2 regions of the Bradyrhizobium sp. 18BD genome follow, and region 1 is predicted to be linked to the other one. Evidence: predicted binding sites of a transcription regulator. Region 1 holds the regulator's gene; the other holds the start of a gene.

What was found. The regulator PhoB, encoded in region 1, activates phosphate uptake and scavenging genes when phosphate is short. The targets are predictions, from matches to a motif close to TGTCATNNANCTGTCAT.
Region 2: RAD16_RS37500 (UDP-2,3-diacylglucosamine diphosphatase) is a predicted target of PhoB. The motif match lies at 2,413-2,429, and genes of this name have one in related genera.

The regions. Positions count from the first base shown of each region.
Region 1 covers NZ_JAVAYL010000007.1:102,008-109,127, forward strand. Annotated here, with positions in the region: gene argF (ornithine carbamoyltransferase) at 1-30, opposite strand, end outside; gene RAD16_RS14895 (acetylornithine transaminase) at 30-1,232, opposite strand; gene RAD16_RS14900 (GcrA family cell cycle regulator) at 1,688-2,200, shown strand; gene phoB (phosphate regulon transcriptional regulator PhoB) at 2,361-3,068, opposite strand; gene phoU (phosphate signaling complex protein PhoU) at 3,091-3,807, opposite strand; gene pstB (phosphate ABC transporter ATP-binding protein PstB) at 3,819-4,637, opposite strand; gene pstA (phosphate ABC transporter permease PstA) at 4,634-5,479, opposite strand; gene pstC (phosphate ABC transporter permease subunit PstC) at 5,481-6,470, opposite strand; gene pstS (phosphate ABC transporter substrate-binding protein PstS) at 6,618-7,120, opposite strand, start outside.
Region 2 covers NZ_JAVAYL010000031.1:2,801-9,920, reverse strand. Annotated here, with positions in the region: gene RAD16_RS37510 (threonine/serine dehydratase) at 1-454, opposite strand, end outside; gene RAD16_RS37505 (glycosyltransferase family 4 protein) at 519-1,577, opposite strand; gene RAD16_RS37500 (UDP-2,3-diacylglucosamine diphosphatase) at 1,577-2,389, opposite strand; gene thiD (bifunctional hydroxymethylpyrimidine kinase/phosphomethylpyrimidine kinase) at 2,607-3,407, opposite strand; gene RAD16_RS37490 (ATP-binding protein) at 3,672-5,651, shown strand; gene RAD16_RS37485 (Lrp/AsnC ligand binding domain-containing protein) at 5,764-6,009, shown strand; gene RAD16_RS37480 (c-type cytochrome) at 6,128-7,057, opposite strand.

The DNA of each region.
Region 1 (7,120 bases):
CTTCGGTGTTTTATTGGGGGACTTGCTCATCAGCTTGCCGCCCTCTTGTTGCCGGCAAGCGCAGTGCAGGCGCGCTCCAGCCGCCCGACGCTGTCCTCGATCTCGGCCTCGCTGACGATCAAGGGCGGCAGGAAACGCACGACATTGTCGCCGGCGCCGACCGTGAGCAGCTTTTCGTTGCGCAGCGCCGCGACGAGATCGCCGGACGGCACGACAGCCTTGATGCCGATCAGCAACCCTTCGCCGCGCACTTCGCAGACGACATCAGGATGCCGGTCGATGACGGAGGCGAGCTTCTGCTTGAGCAGCAGCGACATCTTCTGCACGTGGTCGAAGAAGCCGGGCTTGAGCATGACGTCGAGCACGGCGTTCGCAGCCGAGATCGCCAGCGGATTGCCGCCGAAGGTCGAGCCGTGCGAACCGGGGCCCATGCCGGACGCCGCCTCCGCGGTCGCGAGCACCGCGCCGATCGGAAAGCCGCCGCCGAGCGCCTTCGCCAGCGACATCACGTCGGGCGTGACGCCGGTGCGCCGATGGGCGAACAGATCGCCGGCGCGGCCCATGCCGGTCTGCACCTCGTCGAAGGCGAGCAGCAGGCCCTTCTCGTCGCAGAGCTGGCGCAGCGCCTTGAGGAACGCAGGCGTTGCCGAACGCACGCCGCCCTCGCCCTGGATCGGCTCGATCAGGATGCCGGCGGTCTGCGGGCCGATCGCCTTCTTCACGGCCTCGATGTCACCGTGCGGGATCTGGTCGAAACCGTCCATCGGCGGACCAAAGCCTTCGAGATATTTTGCCGATCCCGTCGCGGCCAGCGTTGCCAGCGTGCGGCCATGGAAGGCGCCTTCGAAGGTGATGATGCGATAGCGCTCCGGATGTCCCTTGGAGAAGTGATGATGGCGGACCAGCTTGATCACGCCCTCCAGCGCTTCGGCGCCGGAATTGCAGAAGAACACGAAGTCCGCAAAGCTCTCGCTGCACAGGCGCGCGGCGAGCTTCTCGCCATCGGGGCTCTGGAACAGGTTCGACATATGCCAGAGCTTCGTCGCCTGCTCCTGCAAGGCCTTGACCAGCGCGGGATGGGCGTGGCCGAGCGCGTTCACCGCAACGCCGGAGGTAAAGTCGAGATAGCGGTCGCCGTTGGTCGCAATCAGCCAGCAGCCTTCGCCGCGCTCGAAACCGAGGTCGGCCCTGGCGAAAACGGGGAGCAAATGCGGCGCTGCGCTGTTAGTCATGACGATCACTTGATGTTGCGGACGGCGTGAGCGTGCATTGCGCAACGCACCATCAACCGGCCCGGAAAACGAAACGTGCCGCCTTTTAAGGGCGGCACGTGTCACTATCTTATGCCTGGTGATACCGGTGTCAATGCCGCCCGAAAGCCTCGCGAAACGCTGAATCCGTAGTCTTGCGGTGCCGAATTAGCGGGGTTTTTGCCACGGAACATGTGGAAGCGAGTCGGCGGACTCTTGCGCGTGAGTCACGCCATATTGTAGCGTTTGGCTTGTCAGATACGACATCTCGTGCAGTGTTTCTGATCCTCTAAGTCCTCATGTACCGGCGTAAACGTTCGGGCGTTCCAGCTGCGCCCGGCGAGCCTTAAGGGATTCTGACGGCACGGGTTTTTCGAGGCTTAGGCATTCGCCGCATGGCGCCAGGATGGCGGCCGTACGGCGAGGGAAAGGGTGCAATGACGGTTTTGACCTGGTCCGACGATCGCGTCGAGCAGCTTAAAAAGCTCTGGGAGGCCGGACTTTCGGCCAGCCAGATTGCGGCCGAGCTCGGCAACGTGACCCGTAATGCCGTGATCGGCAAGGTGCACAGGCTCGGCCTGTCCGGCCGCGCCAAGAGCCCCTCGTCGGCGGCTCCCCGGCCGCGCAAGGCGCGTCCCGCGCAGCATATGATGCGGGTGAGCCGGCCGATCGCGCGCGGCAACACCGCGCTGGCGCAGGCCTTCGAGGTCGAGGTCGAGGCCGAACCGGTCACCTACGACAACGTGGTGCCGATGAGCCAGCGGCTGTCGCTGCTGGAGCTGAACGAGGCGACCTGCCACTGGCCGGTCGGCGATCCCTCCAGCCCGGATTTCTTCTTCTGCGGCGGCAAGGCCCTTTCCGGCCTGCCCTATTGCGCCCAGCACTCGCGGGTGGCGTATCAGCCCGCGGCGGATCGCCGCCGCGCACCGGCCAAGCCCGGCACGCGCTGAGCACGGCTTCAGACGACATCGTCCCGGCACACGGCTGGGACGACGATCGAGACATAAAAAAGCGCGCCAGGTGGCGCGCTTTTTATTTGGCTTGCTTGCAGCCGTTTTTACGTTTGCTCAGCCCCCGTCTGCTCAGCCACTTTAAGGCTGCTCAGACTCTTTAAGTCTGCTCAGCCTTGGCGAAGCGATCGTCGAGCGCGTAGCCGGCGCCGCGGACGGTGCGGATCGGATCCTGCTCGCGGCCGAGATTGAGCAGCTTGCGCAGGCGGCCGATATGCACATCGACGGTGCGTTCGTCGATGTAGATGTCGCGGCCCCAGACGCTGTCGAGCAGCTGCTCGCGCGAGAACACGCGGCCGGGATGCTCCAGGAAGAACTCCAGCAGGCGATATTCGGTCGGGCCGAGATCGATCGGCCGGCCCGAACGTGCCACGCGGCGCTTGTCGCGATCGAGCTCGATGTCGCCATAGGCGAGCACCGTGGCGAGCCGCTCGGGGCTGGCACGCCGCAGCAGGCCCTTCACGCGGGCCAGCAGCTCCGGCACCGAGAACGGCTTGACGATGTAGTCGTCGGCACCGGTCGCAAGACCGCGCACCCGCTCGCTCTCCTCACCGCGCGCGGTGAGCATGATGATCGGGAGCTGCTTGGTCTCGGGCCGGGTGCGAAGCCGGCGGCACAGCTCGATGCCGGAGAGGCCCGGCAGCATCCAGTCGAGCACGATCAGATCGGGGATGTGCTCCTTGAGACGGGTGTCGGCATCGTCGCCGCGCATCACCGTCTCCACGTCATAGCCGTCGCCTTCGAGGTTGTAGCGAAGCAGCTCGGTGAGAGCTTCCTCGTCCTCAACCACCATAATGCGTGCGCCCATGGGGTCGTCGCTCCTTAGCTAATCAGGTATTCGGGACCGTCGTGGCGAAGGTCGTCATGTCGCCCTTCGGCCGCTTGTCGGTGATCGCCTGGCCCTCGATCATATAGAACACGGTCTCGGCGATGTTGGTGGCGTGGTCGCCGATGCGCTCGATGTTCTTGGCGCAGAACATCAGATGGATGCAGAACGAGATGTTGCGCGGATCCTCCATCATGTAGGTGAGGAGCTCGCGGAACAGCGAGGTGCAGATGGCGTCGACTTCCTCGTCGCCCTTCCACACCGCCATCGCCGCCGGCAGATCGTGCGCGGCATAGGCGTCCAGCACCGACTTGACCTGCTGCTGCACGAGGTCGGTCATGTGCTCCAGGCCGCGGAACAGCTTCAGCGGATGGAAGTCGGCATCGAGCGCGGCAACGCGCTTGCCCATGTTCTTGGCGAGGTCGCCGATCCGCTCGAGATCGGTCGCGACGCGCATGGCGCCGACGATCTCGCGAAGGTCGACGGCCATCGGCTGACGGCGCGCGATGGTGAGCACGGCGCGCTCCTCGATCTTTTTCTGCAGCGCGTCGATATCGGCGTCGGCGGTGACGACGCGCTGGCCGAGCGGGACGTCGCGGCGGATCAGCGCGTCGACGGAATCGACGATCAAGCGTTCGGCGATGCCGCCCATCTCGGCGACCAGGCGGGTGAGCTCCTGGAGGTCGGTGTCGAAGGCCTTTGCGGTATGTTCAGAACCCATGTTCCGTCTCCTCAGCCGAACCGGCCGGTGATGTAATCCTGCGTACGCCGGTCGGTCGGCGACGTGAAGATCTTGCTGGTGTCGTCGAACTCGATGAGCTCGCCGAGATACATGAAGGCGGTCTTGTCGGAGACACGCGCCGCCTGCTGCATGTTGTGGGTGACGATCGCGATCGTGTAGTTCTCGGACAGTTCCTGGATCAGCTCCTCGACCTTGGCGGTCGAGATCGGATCGAGCGCCGAGCAGGGCTCGTCGAACAGGATCACCTCGGGGCGCACCGCGACGGTGCGGGCGATGCAGAGGCGCTGCTGCTGGCCGCCGGAGAGCGACAGGCCGGAGGCGTTGAGCTTGTCCTTGACCTCGTTCCACAGCGCGCCGCCGCGCAGCGCCTTCTCGACGCGGTCGTCCATCTCCGACTTCGAGATCTTCTCATAGAGACGGATGCCGAAGGCGATGTTCTCGTAGATCGTCATCGGGAACGGCGTCGGCTTCTGGAACACCATGCCGACGCGGGCGCGCAGCAGATTGAGATCCAACTTGGGGTCGAGGATATTGGTCTGGTCGAGCATGAGCTGACCGGTGACGCGCTGGCCCGGATAGAGGTCGTACATCCGGTTGAAGATGCGCAGCAGGGTCGACTTCCCGCAGCCCGACGGGCCGATGAACGCCGTCACGCGGTTGGTGCCGAGCGACAGGTTGATGTTCTTCAGCGCATGGTGGTCGCCGTAATAGAAGTTGAGGTTGCGCACCGTCACCTTGGCGGGCGCTTCCGGCAACGGCTGCGAGCCGGGCTGAACGGGCGTACTCACGGAAACAGACATTTCGCTCATTTTGCAGTCCTCTCGGCGCTCAGGATGCGCGCGCCAATGTTCAGGGCAAGCACGGTCAACGTGATCAGCAGCGCGCCGCTCCAGGCGAGCTGCTTCCAATAGGCGTAGGGGCTCTGGACGAAGTTGTTGATGGTCACCGGCAGGTTGGCCATCGTCTTGTTCAGGCTGAGGCTGAAGAACTGGTTCGACAGCGCGGTGAACAGCAGCGGCGCGGTCTCGCCGGCGACGCGGGCGGTCGCTAGCATCACGCCGGTGATCAGACCCGAGCGGGCCGCACGATAGGCGATCCGCTTGATCACCAGCGAGCGCGGCAGGCCGAGCGCGGAGGCCGCCTCGCGCAATGCGTTCGGCACCAGCAGCAGCATGTCCTCGGTCGTGCGCAGCACCACCGGGATGACGATCACGGCGAGCGCGAGGCAGCCGGCGATCGCCGAGAAGCCGCGCATCGGCACCACCACCGCGCCGTAGATGAACAGGCCGATGATGATCGAGGGCGCCGACAGCAGGATGTCGTTGATGAAGCGGATCACCGAGGTCAGCTTGTCGTTGCGGCCGTACTCGGCGAGATAGGTGCCGGCGAACAGGCCGAGCGGCGCGCCGATGCCGACGCCGAGCACGGTCATGATCAGCGAGCCGACGATCGCGTTGAGCAGGCCGCCGTCGGTCGAGCCGGGCGGCGGGGTATTTTCGGTAAAGACCTGCAGGTTGAGCCCGGCGAGGCCGTTGTAGAACAGCGTCAGCAGGATCAGCGCGAGCCAGGTGACGCCGAAGGCGGCAGCGGCGAGGCACAGCGCACGGATGACGATGTCCATGCGGCGGCGGCGGGCGTAAATCGGGTTCATGTTACTTCCCCGCCTTCTTTTCGAGACGCAGCAGCATCAAGCGTGCGGCCGCGAGCACGAAGAACGTCAGCACGAACAGCAGCAGGCCGAGCAGGATCAGGCCGGACTGATGCAGGCCGTCGCTCTCGGCGAACTCGGAGGCGATCGCCGCCGAGATCGTGGTGCCGGGTGCGAAGATCGACGACGAGATGCGGAACGAGTTGCCGATGATGAAGGTCACCGCCATGGTCTCGCCGAGCGCGCGGCCGAGCGCCAGCATGACGCCGCCGATGACGCCGACGCGGGTGTAGGGGATCACCACGCTGCGGACCACTTCCCAGGTGGTGCAGCCGACGCCGTAGGCGGCTTCCTTCAGCACCGGCGGTACCGTCTTGAACACGTCGACCGAGATCGAGGTGATGAAGGGCAGCACCATGATGGCGAGGATCAGCGCGGCATTGAACAGGCTGAGATAGGACGGCGGACCGGCGAAGATCGCGCCCAGCACCGGAATGCCGTCGAAGATCTTGATCATGAAGGGCTGGAACGTGTTGGCCAGGAACGGACCCAACACGAAGAAGCCCCACATGCCGTAGATGATCGAGGGGATACCGGCGAGCAGCTCGATCGCCATGCCGATCGGGCGGCGCGCCCATTGCGGGCAGAGCTCGGTGAGGAAGATGGCGATGCCGAGACCGACCGGAATGGCGATCAGCATCGCGATGAACGAGGTCACCAGCGTGCCGTAGATCGGTCCGAGCGCGCCGAGCACGGGGGGATCTGCCGACGGCGCCCAGCGCTGCGTCCACAGGAAGGAGAACCCGTATTCCTTCATCGCCGGGAAGGCGCCGACGATCAGCGACACGATGATGCCGCCGAGGATCAGCAGCACCGAGATCGCGCTGAGGCGCGTGATCCAGTAAAATGTGAGGTCGCCGACTTTGAACGCGCTCAACGCCTTGGCGCGGTCATACGGTCCGGCGTCGTCGACGATATCGCTCTGAACGGCCATCTCTGCCACGCCGATCCCCTGTACCCGTTTATACACGCTTGTTTTTGGTCTGGTGCCCCGGATGCGGCACGATGCCGATCCGGGGTAGAAGTCGTGCGGTTCACGGCGCGGTCGTTTCGGACCGCACCGTGCTTGGCAAGAAAGAGCTTAGCTCTTGATCTCGGCAGCCCAGGTCTTCTCGATCAGGGTCACGACGCCCTCGGGCATCGGGATGTAGTCCAGCTCCTCAGCCGCCTTGCCGCCGTTCTTGAAGGCCCAGCGGAAGAACTTGATGGCTTCCTGCGAGGCCGCCTTGTCGGTGGCTTCCTTGTGCATGAGGATGAAGGTCGCCGCCGTGATCGGCCAGGACTTGTCGCCGGGCTGGTCGGTCAGGATGACGTAGTAGCCGGGAGCCTTGGCCCAGTCGGCGTTGGAAGCGGCCGCCTGGAAGGCTTCGACGGTCGGCTGCACCGGCTTGCCGGACTTGTTGACGAGACCAGTGTAGGTCAGCTTGTTCTGCTTGGCATAGGCGTACTCGACGTAACCGATCGAGTTCTTGGTCTGGCTGATGTTGCCCGACACGCCTTCGTTGCCCTTGGCGCCGACGCCGACCGGCCACTCGACCGCGGTGCCCTCACCGACCTTGCTCTTCCAGTCCGCGGAGGCCTTGG
Region 2 (7,120 bases), on a different contig from region 1:
ACGGCTTGACCAGCGTCGCGCCGCGCTTCTCGGCGATGCCGCGGGAGATCGCCTCACGGTCGTCATTGTAGCGGTCATACAGCACGACCTCGGCGCCATAGGATTTGGTGCGCTCGCGCTTGGACAGCGGCGCATCCGCCGGCATCACGATGGTCGCCTGCATGTCGAGAATCTTGGCCGCCGCCGCCACGCCCTGGGCGTGGTTGCCGGAGGAGAACGCGACGACGCCGCCGGCGCGCTTGTCCTGCGGGATCGAGAACACCTTGTTGAAGGCGCCGCGGAACTTGAAGGAGCCGGTGCGCTGGAGCATCTCCGGCTTCAGGAACACTTTGGCACCGACGCGCTCGTTGAGCACGGGAAAGGACAACAGCGGGGTGCGGATGGCGAAGGGCGCGATCACGCGCGCTGCGGCATCGATATCGGCAGGGCCGATCGGGAGGAGCTGTTCGGTCATGGCAGAACTTTATCGCGGCAGCCGCGAGCCCGGCAAGACACCTCCGCGCGATGAACCGTGGCTTTCAGGCTACGAAACTAACGGGCGCTGCCCCATTCCTGCCCGATAGCACCGCGCCGACCGCTAAAATGCTGTCCACGAAGGCCCTCGCGGAAGCCTCCCAGGTGTAGTTGGCGGCGAATTCGACGCAGTCCTGCCGGGAGATGCCGAGCGCCGCGAAGCAGCCGTTGCGCAGGTCGTGATCGAGAGCGCCGACCGGCGCATCGCCGATCACGTCGCGGGGACCCTTCACCGGGAAGGCCGCAACCGGCAGGCCGCTGGCGAGCGCCTCCAGCAGGACCAGGCCGAACGTGTCGGTCTTGCTGGGGAAGACGAACACGTCGGCGGCCGCATAGATCTCCGCCAGCGCCTCGCCGTGCTTCTCGCCGAGGAAAATCGCGTCCGGATAGGCCTCCTCGAGCGAGGCGCGGGCCGGGCCGTCGCCGACGATCACCTTGGTGCCGGGCAGGTCGAGGTCGAGGAACGCCTCGAGATTCTTCTCCACGGCGACGCGGCCGACCGACAGGAACACCGGGGCCGGCAGGCAGAGGTCGATGGCGCGGGGATGGAACAGGCCGGTGTCGACGCCGCGCGGCCACAGCAGGACATTGTCGAAGCCGCGGTCGGTCAGCTCGCGGGAAAGCGCCGGCGTTGCCGCCAGCACGGCGCTGCTGGCGCTGTGGAAGCGGCGCAGCGCCCGCCAGATCAGCGAGCCCGGCACCGGCACGCGGGCGCGGACATATTCGGGAAAGCGGGTGTGGAAGCTGGTCGTGAACGGCAGCTTGCGCTGGCGGCAATAGCGGCGGACCATCAGGCCGATCGGCCCTTCGGTCGCGATGTGGATGCTGTCGGGCCGCGCTTCCTCGATCAGCTTCGCGATCCGTGCCGGGCGGGGCATCGCCAGGCGCACGTCGCGATAGCTCGGCATCGCAAACGTGCGGAACGATTGCGGCGTCAGGAACGTGAACTCGACGCCAGCACCTTCGACGCGAATCCCCTTGGCGGCCTCAGCGAGCTTGGTCAGCGTCCGAACCACACCGTTGACTTGCGGGTGCCAGGCGTCGGTCGCGACCAGGATGCGCATCAGGCTGCCCTTGCTGCCACCTGCGGAACTTGCGCCGGCTTCTGCAAATGATCCGCCCAGGTGATGATCTCGAAATGGCCGTCGTCGTGCTCGACCAGCGCGGTGCAGCTCTCGACCCAGTCGCCGCAATTCATGTAGCGGATGCCGTTCTCGTCGCGGATCACGGCGTAGTGGATGTGGCCGCAGATCACGCCATCAGCGTCATGGCGTCGCGCTTCGGCGGAGAGCGCCTGCTCGAACGCGCCGATATAGTTGACGGCGTTCTTGACCTTCTGCTTGGCCCATTGCGACAGCGACCAATAGGGCACGCCGAACATGCGGCGGAAGAAGTTGACGAAGCGATTCATCTGGATCGCGAAGTCGTAGGCTTTATCGCCGAGATGGGCGAGCCAGCGCGCATTCTGAACCACGAGATCGAAGATGTCGCCGTGGATCACGAGATAACGCTTGCCGTCCACGCCGGTGTGGACGGTGTTCTCGACGACATCGATGCCGCCGAAATGCGTGCCGTAATAATTGCGCAGGAACTCGTCGTGATTGCCGGGCACGTAGATGATCTTGGCACCCTTGCGCGCCTTGCGCAGCAGCTTCTGGACCAGGTCGTTATGCGATTGCGGCCAGTGCCAGCTCGATTTCAGCGCCCAGCCATCGACGATATCGCCGACGAGATAGATCGTGTCGGCGTCATGGTAGCGCAGGAAGTCCAGCAAAAGGTCGGCTTGAGAACCGCGGGCTCCGAGATGAACGTCGGAGATGAACAACGTGCGAAAGCGCCGCTCCGGGCTCTCGTCACTCACATCGTAACTTCCCATGCGCCAGCCTGTAACAATATCCCGTGACAGGGGGATGACCAATTGAACCTATGAGGCACCTTCAGATACGAATCACGCCTTGCCTCGCCCTCCCCGCGAATATCAGTCGCATGCGACAATCAGGCGACATGAGGCCGCAATGATTGTCCGCAAAAGCCCGCTGCCGCCGCCCTATTGGTTAACGGCGGCGGCTTTCGCGCAGCGCTGGGGCTTCTCGTCAGTAATACTTGTGGAAATGATGGATCGGCCCGTGGCCGTGGCCGATGCTGAAACTGTCGGCAGCCGCGATCGCGGCGCTGATCCAGGCCTTGGCGCTACGCACGGCGCGCTCGAGGTCCTCGCCCTTGGCGAGACCGGCGGCGACCGCCGAGGACAGCGAGCAACCGGTGCCATGGGTGTTGCGCGTGGCGACGCGGGGCGCCGCAAGCGCGATCGTGGTTTCGGGTGTGACGACATAGTCGATGCTCTCGGGCCCCTCGCCGTGCCCGCCCTTGATCAGCACGGCGCGGCAGCCGAGCGCCATCAGGCGGCGCCCCTGGCTTTCGATCTCGGCCTCGGTCCGCGCAATCTGTTCGTCGAGCAGCGCCGCGGCCTCCGGCAGGTTCGGTGTGATCACCGAGGCCAGCGGCATCAATTTCGTACGCAGCGCCTCGACGGCTTCGGTTGCCAGCAGGCGGTCGCCCGAGGTTGCGACCATGACGGGATCGAGCACCACATGGCGCGGCTTCAAACGCGACAGCGCGGCCGCGATCGCATCGATGCTGGCGGCCTGGGCCACCATGCCGATCTTCACCGCGCCGACATCGAGATCGGAAAACACCGCGTCGATCTGCGCGGTGACGAAGTCGGCCGGCACCGCGTGAATGCCCGTGACGCCGCGCGTGTTCTGTGCCGTCAGCGCCGTGATCGCGGAGGCGCCGTAGACGCCGAGCGCCGCAAAGGTCTTGAGATCCGCCTGGATGCCGGCGCCGCCGCTGGAATCCGAGCCGGCGATGGTGAGCGCCACGGGTGTCGTCATGGGGCGGCTTTCCGGGTTATCGAGGCCGAGCTTTGCGAGATCATGGCCTGTCCTAGCGCGCGCCCGGAGGGCCAGCAAGCCGCGAATCAGGCGGAGGGAGGGCCACGCGGCATTGTCGTCCCGCAGGCGTGCACATCCCCCGAAATGTGACCTCGGCATGGCCCGGCCTTGGCGCATCCGTCAGAATGAGTGAAACGTTGACGGATTCGTCAGCAACGCCTTGGTGCGGGCCGGTCACGACCTTCACCCTCTCGGGATTATGCCATGTGGGCCTACTTCGAACGCCTTCTCGACTCCTCGATGTTTTCACCGCACGGCATCTGCCTGCTGTGGGAACCCGAGCTGATCTGGCTCCACGTCGTCTCCGACGCCAGCATTGCGGCCGCGTATTTCTCGATCCCGTTTGCGCTTGCGATCTTCGTCATCGAGCGACGCGATCTCCAGTTCGGCTGGGTCTATTGGGCCTTCGCCACCTTCATCATGGCGTGCGGCCTGACGCATGTGCTGTCGATCTACACGCTCTGGGTCCCGATCTACGGCATCGAGGGCATCGTCAAGGCGATGACGGCCGTGGCTTCGATCTTCACGGCTGTCGCGCTCTGGCCGCTACTGCCGAAGATTCTGAAGATCCCCTCGCCGTTCGAGCTGCTGCGGGTCCGGGCCGCGCTCGAAGAAGAGGAAATCAAGAGCCGTGACGCGACGCTGCTGCTCCGGCAGGTCAGCGACGCCCAGCGCGCGATGCGCGAGAGCATGACGCGCCTCACCGCCATCGTCGATACCGCCGTCGACGGCGTCATCCTGTTCGACGCGCAGGCCCGCATTCTGCTGTTCAATCCCGCCTGCGAACGGCTGTTCGGCTATCGCGCCGGCGAGGTCATGAATCACGACATCGCCATGCTGATGTCCGACGAGGAGAGGCCCTCCCCCGCAGGCCATCCGCGGGGTTTCTCGACCGGGGAAGCCATCGGCCTGCGCAAGGACGGATCGCGCTTTCCGATGGCTCTGTCGGTGGGCCAGGCCTGGGAGGACGGCGAGCTGATCTATGTCGGCATCGTCCACGACCTCACCGCGCGCAAGCTGACCGAGCAGCAGCTTCAGCAGGCGCAGAAGATGGAGACGGTCGGCCAGCTCTCCGGCGGCATCGCCCACGACTTCAACAATCTGCTCACCGTCATCATCGGCAACGCGGAGTTCTTGAGCGAGCAGCTTCACGCGCGCCCTGACCTCAAGCGCTTCGCCGACGACATCTGCCAGTCGGGTGAGCGTGGCGCCGAGCTGACACAGCGGCTGCTGGCATTCAGCCGCCGCCAATTGCTGCAACCCCGCGCCATTGAGTGCCGTGAGCTCCTGACCTCCATGCACAAGCTGCTCAAGCGCACCCTGCGCGAGAACATCGAGATCAAGACGGCCTTCGGCTCCGGCTCGATCATGGCCTTCGCCGACCGCGCCCAGCTCGAATCCGCCGTGCTCAATCTCGCGCTCAACGCGCAGGACGCCATGCCGTCAGGCGGGCATCTGACGCTCAGCACCGAGCTCACCGCGATCGACGAGCACTACCGCGTGCAGCATCCGGAGGTGGAGTCCGGCAGCTACGCCCTGATCTCGGTGACCGATGACGGTGAGGGCATGACGCCCGAGGTCATCGCGCGCGTCTTCGAGCCGTTCTTCACGACCAAGGAGGTCGGCAAGGGCTCCGGCCTCGGCCTCAGCATGGTCTATGGCTTCGCCAAGCAGTCAGGCGGGCATGTCTCGATCTACAGCGAGCCGGGCCTCGGCACGACGGTCCGGATCTACCTGCCGCATGCCGGCGGCGAGCAATCGCTCGCCGACATCACGGCGCGCGAGGAGGCAGCGCCCAGGGGCCACGAGACGGTCCTGGTCGCCGAGGACGATCCGTTCGTCCGCTCCTCCGTCAAGCTGCGCGTGGAGGCGCTGGGATACCGCGTGATCGAAGCCGTCAACGGCCAGGAGGCCCTGCAGCAGCTTCGCAACAATCCGGCTATCGACCTCCTGTTCACCGATATCGTGATGCCCGGTGCGATGAGCGGCTGGGAGCTTGCCGACCAGGCCCGGCGCATCCGCCCCGGCCTGCCGGTCGTGTTCTCGTCCGGCTACGCCCTGGAGACCCCGGTCGAGCAGGGCCGCGCCCACGCGCAGGCGATCGTCCTGACCAAGCCCTATCGCAACGCCGAGTTGGCCCGGCGGCTCCGGGAGGCATTTGCCGGCGCGCCCCTGCCGTCCTAGAAGCGCTCTCAGGAGCGGCTTTTTGGCGGCCCGCGCGACGGCAAGTTCGCTTGCCAAGCCCGGCCGGTTTTGGCCTATTAGCCGCAAAGAACGCGCTTTCGGAGTGACTGCAATGGTACCTTTTTTCGTCCAGATCAAATGCAAGCTTGGCCAGTCCTATGTGGTCGCCAACGCGCTTGCCGAAGCCGAGATCGCCTCCGAGATCTACTCCACCGCCGGCCAGTACGACCTGTTGGTGAAGTTCTACGTCGACAAGGACACCGACATCGGCCATTTCGTGAACGAGAAGGTGCAGGTGCTGCCGGGCATCCAGGACACCCTCACCATCATCACGTTCAAGGCGTTCGGCACGGGCTAGCTGCCCGCCTCAGCCGTATGGTGGTCGCGAAGCCGGACGCCTGTCGCACTTCCAATTCCAAGCCGGCGGCAAAGGATGCGGGCGCGACACGAGCGAATCAATCGGGAAAGGATCGGCCTTACGTGCCGCTCTCTTTTCGCTTCGGACGCGGCGGACCATCCACCGGCGGCAGCGACTTCAGATAGTCCGCCATCGCCGCAATGTCCGCTTCCGGCAATTGCGACGTGTTCTTGATCACGCGCGTCATCGCGCCGCCGACGCTGTCGCCGTCGGGCAGTTCGCCGGTCTTGAGGAAATAAGCAATATCCTTCGCGCTCCATTCGCCGAGGCGCTTCTGTGTGATGTTGGGCACCCAGCCCTCGCCTTCCGGATTGGGTCCGCCGGCGAAGCGCTCGCCCGAGATGATGCCGCCCAGCGCATTGCGCGGGCTGTGGCATTCGGCGCAATGCCCAAAACTGTTGACGAGATAGGCGCCGCGATTCCATTGCGGCGATTTGGTGCCGTCGGCGACGAACGGCTTTCCGTCCATGAACAGGAATTTCCAGATGCCGACATTGCGGCGGATGTTGAACGGAAAGCTCACGTCATGGTCACGCACTTTGCCTGCAACGGCCGGCAGCGTTTTCAGATAGGCGAAGAGATCGAGAACGTCCGTGCGTTTGGCGTGCTGGTAGGACGTATAGGGAAAGGCCGGAAAATAGTGCTGTCCGTCCGGCGAGACCCCGTGCATCACCGCGTTGACGAATTCGGCGTCGGTCCATTTGCCGATGCCGTAGGTCGGATCGGAGGAGATGTTCGGGGCATAGAACGTTCCGAACGGCGACTTGATCGCAACGCCGCCACCGAGCTTGAGGCGGTCCGGCTGGTCGGGGACGGCATGGCAGGACGCGCAGCCGCCGGCATTGAACATGACCTCGCCATTGGCGAGGTCAGGCACGTGGGCAGGTCCCGGGCTCACGGCGGCCACCACCGGCGCGCTGAGCCACCAATAAGCGCCCGCGCCGACAATCGCTGCGAGCAGCGCCACCCCAATTGTTCGTTGCAACATTCGATCCATCCACGCGTTGCGGTAAGCCTATGACCGATATCCGCGTGGCTCCAGCCACGAAGA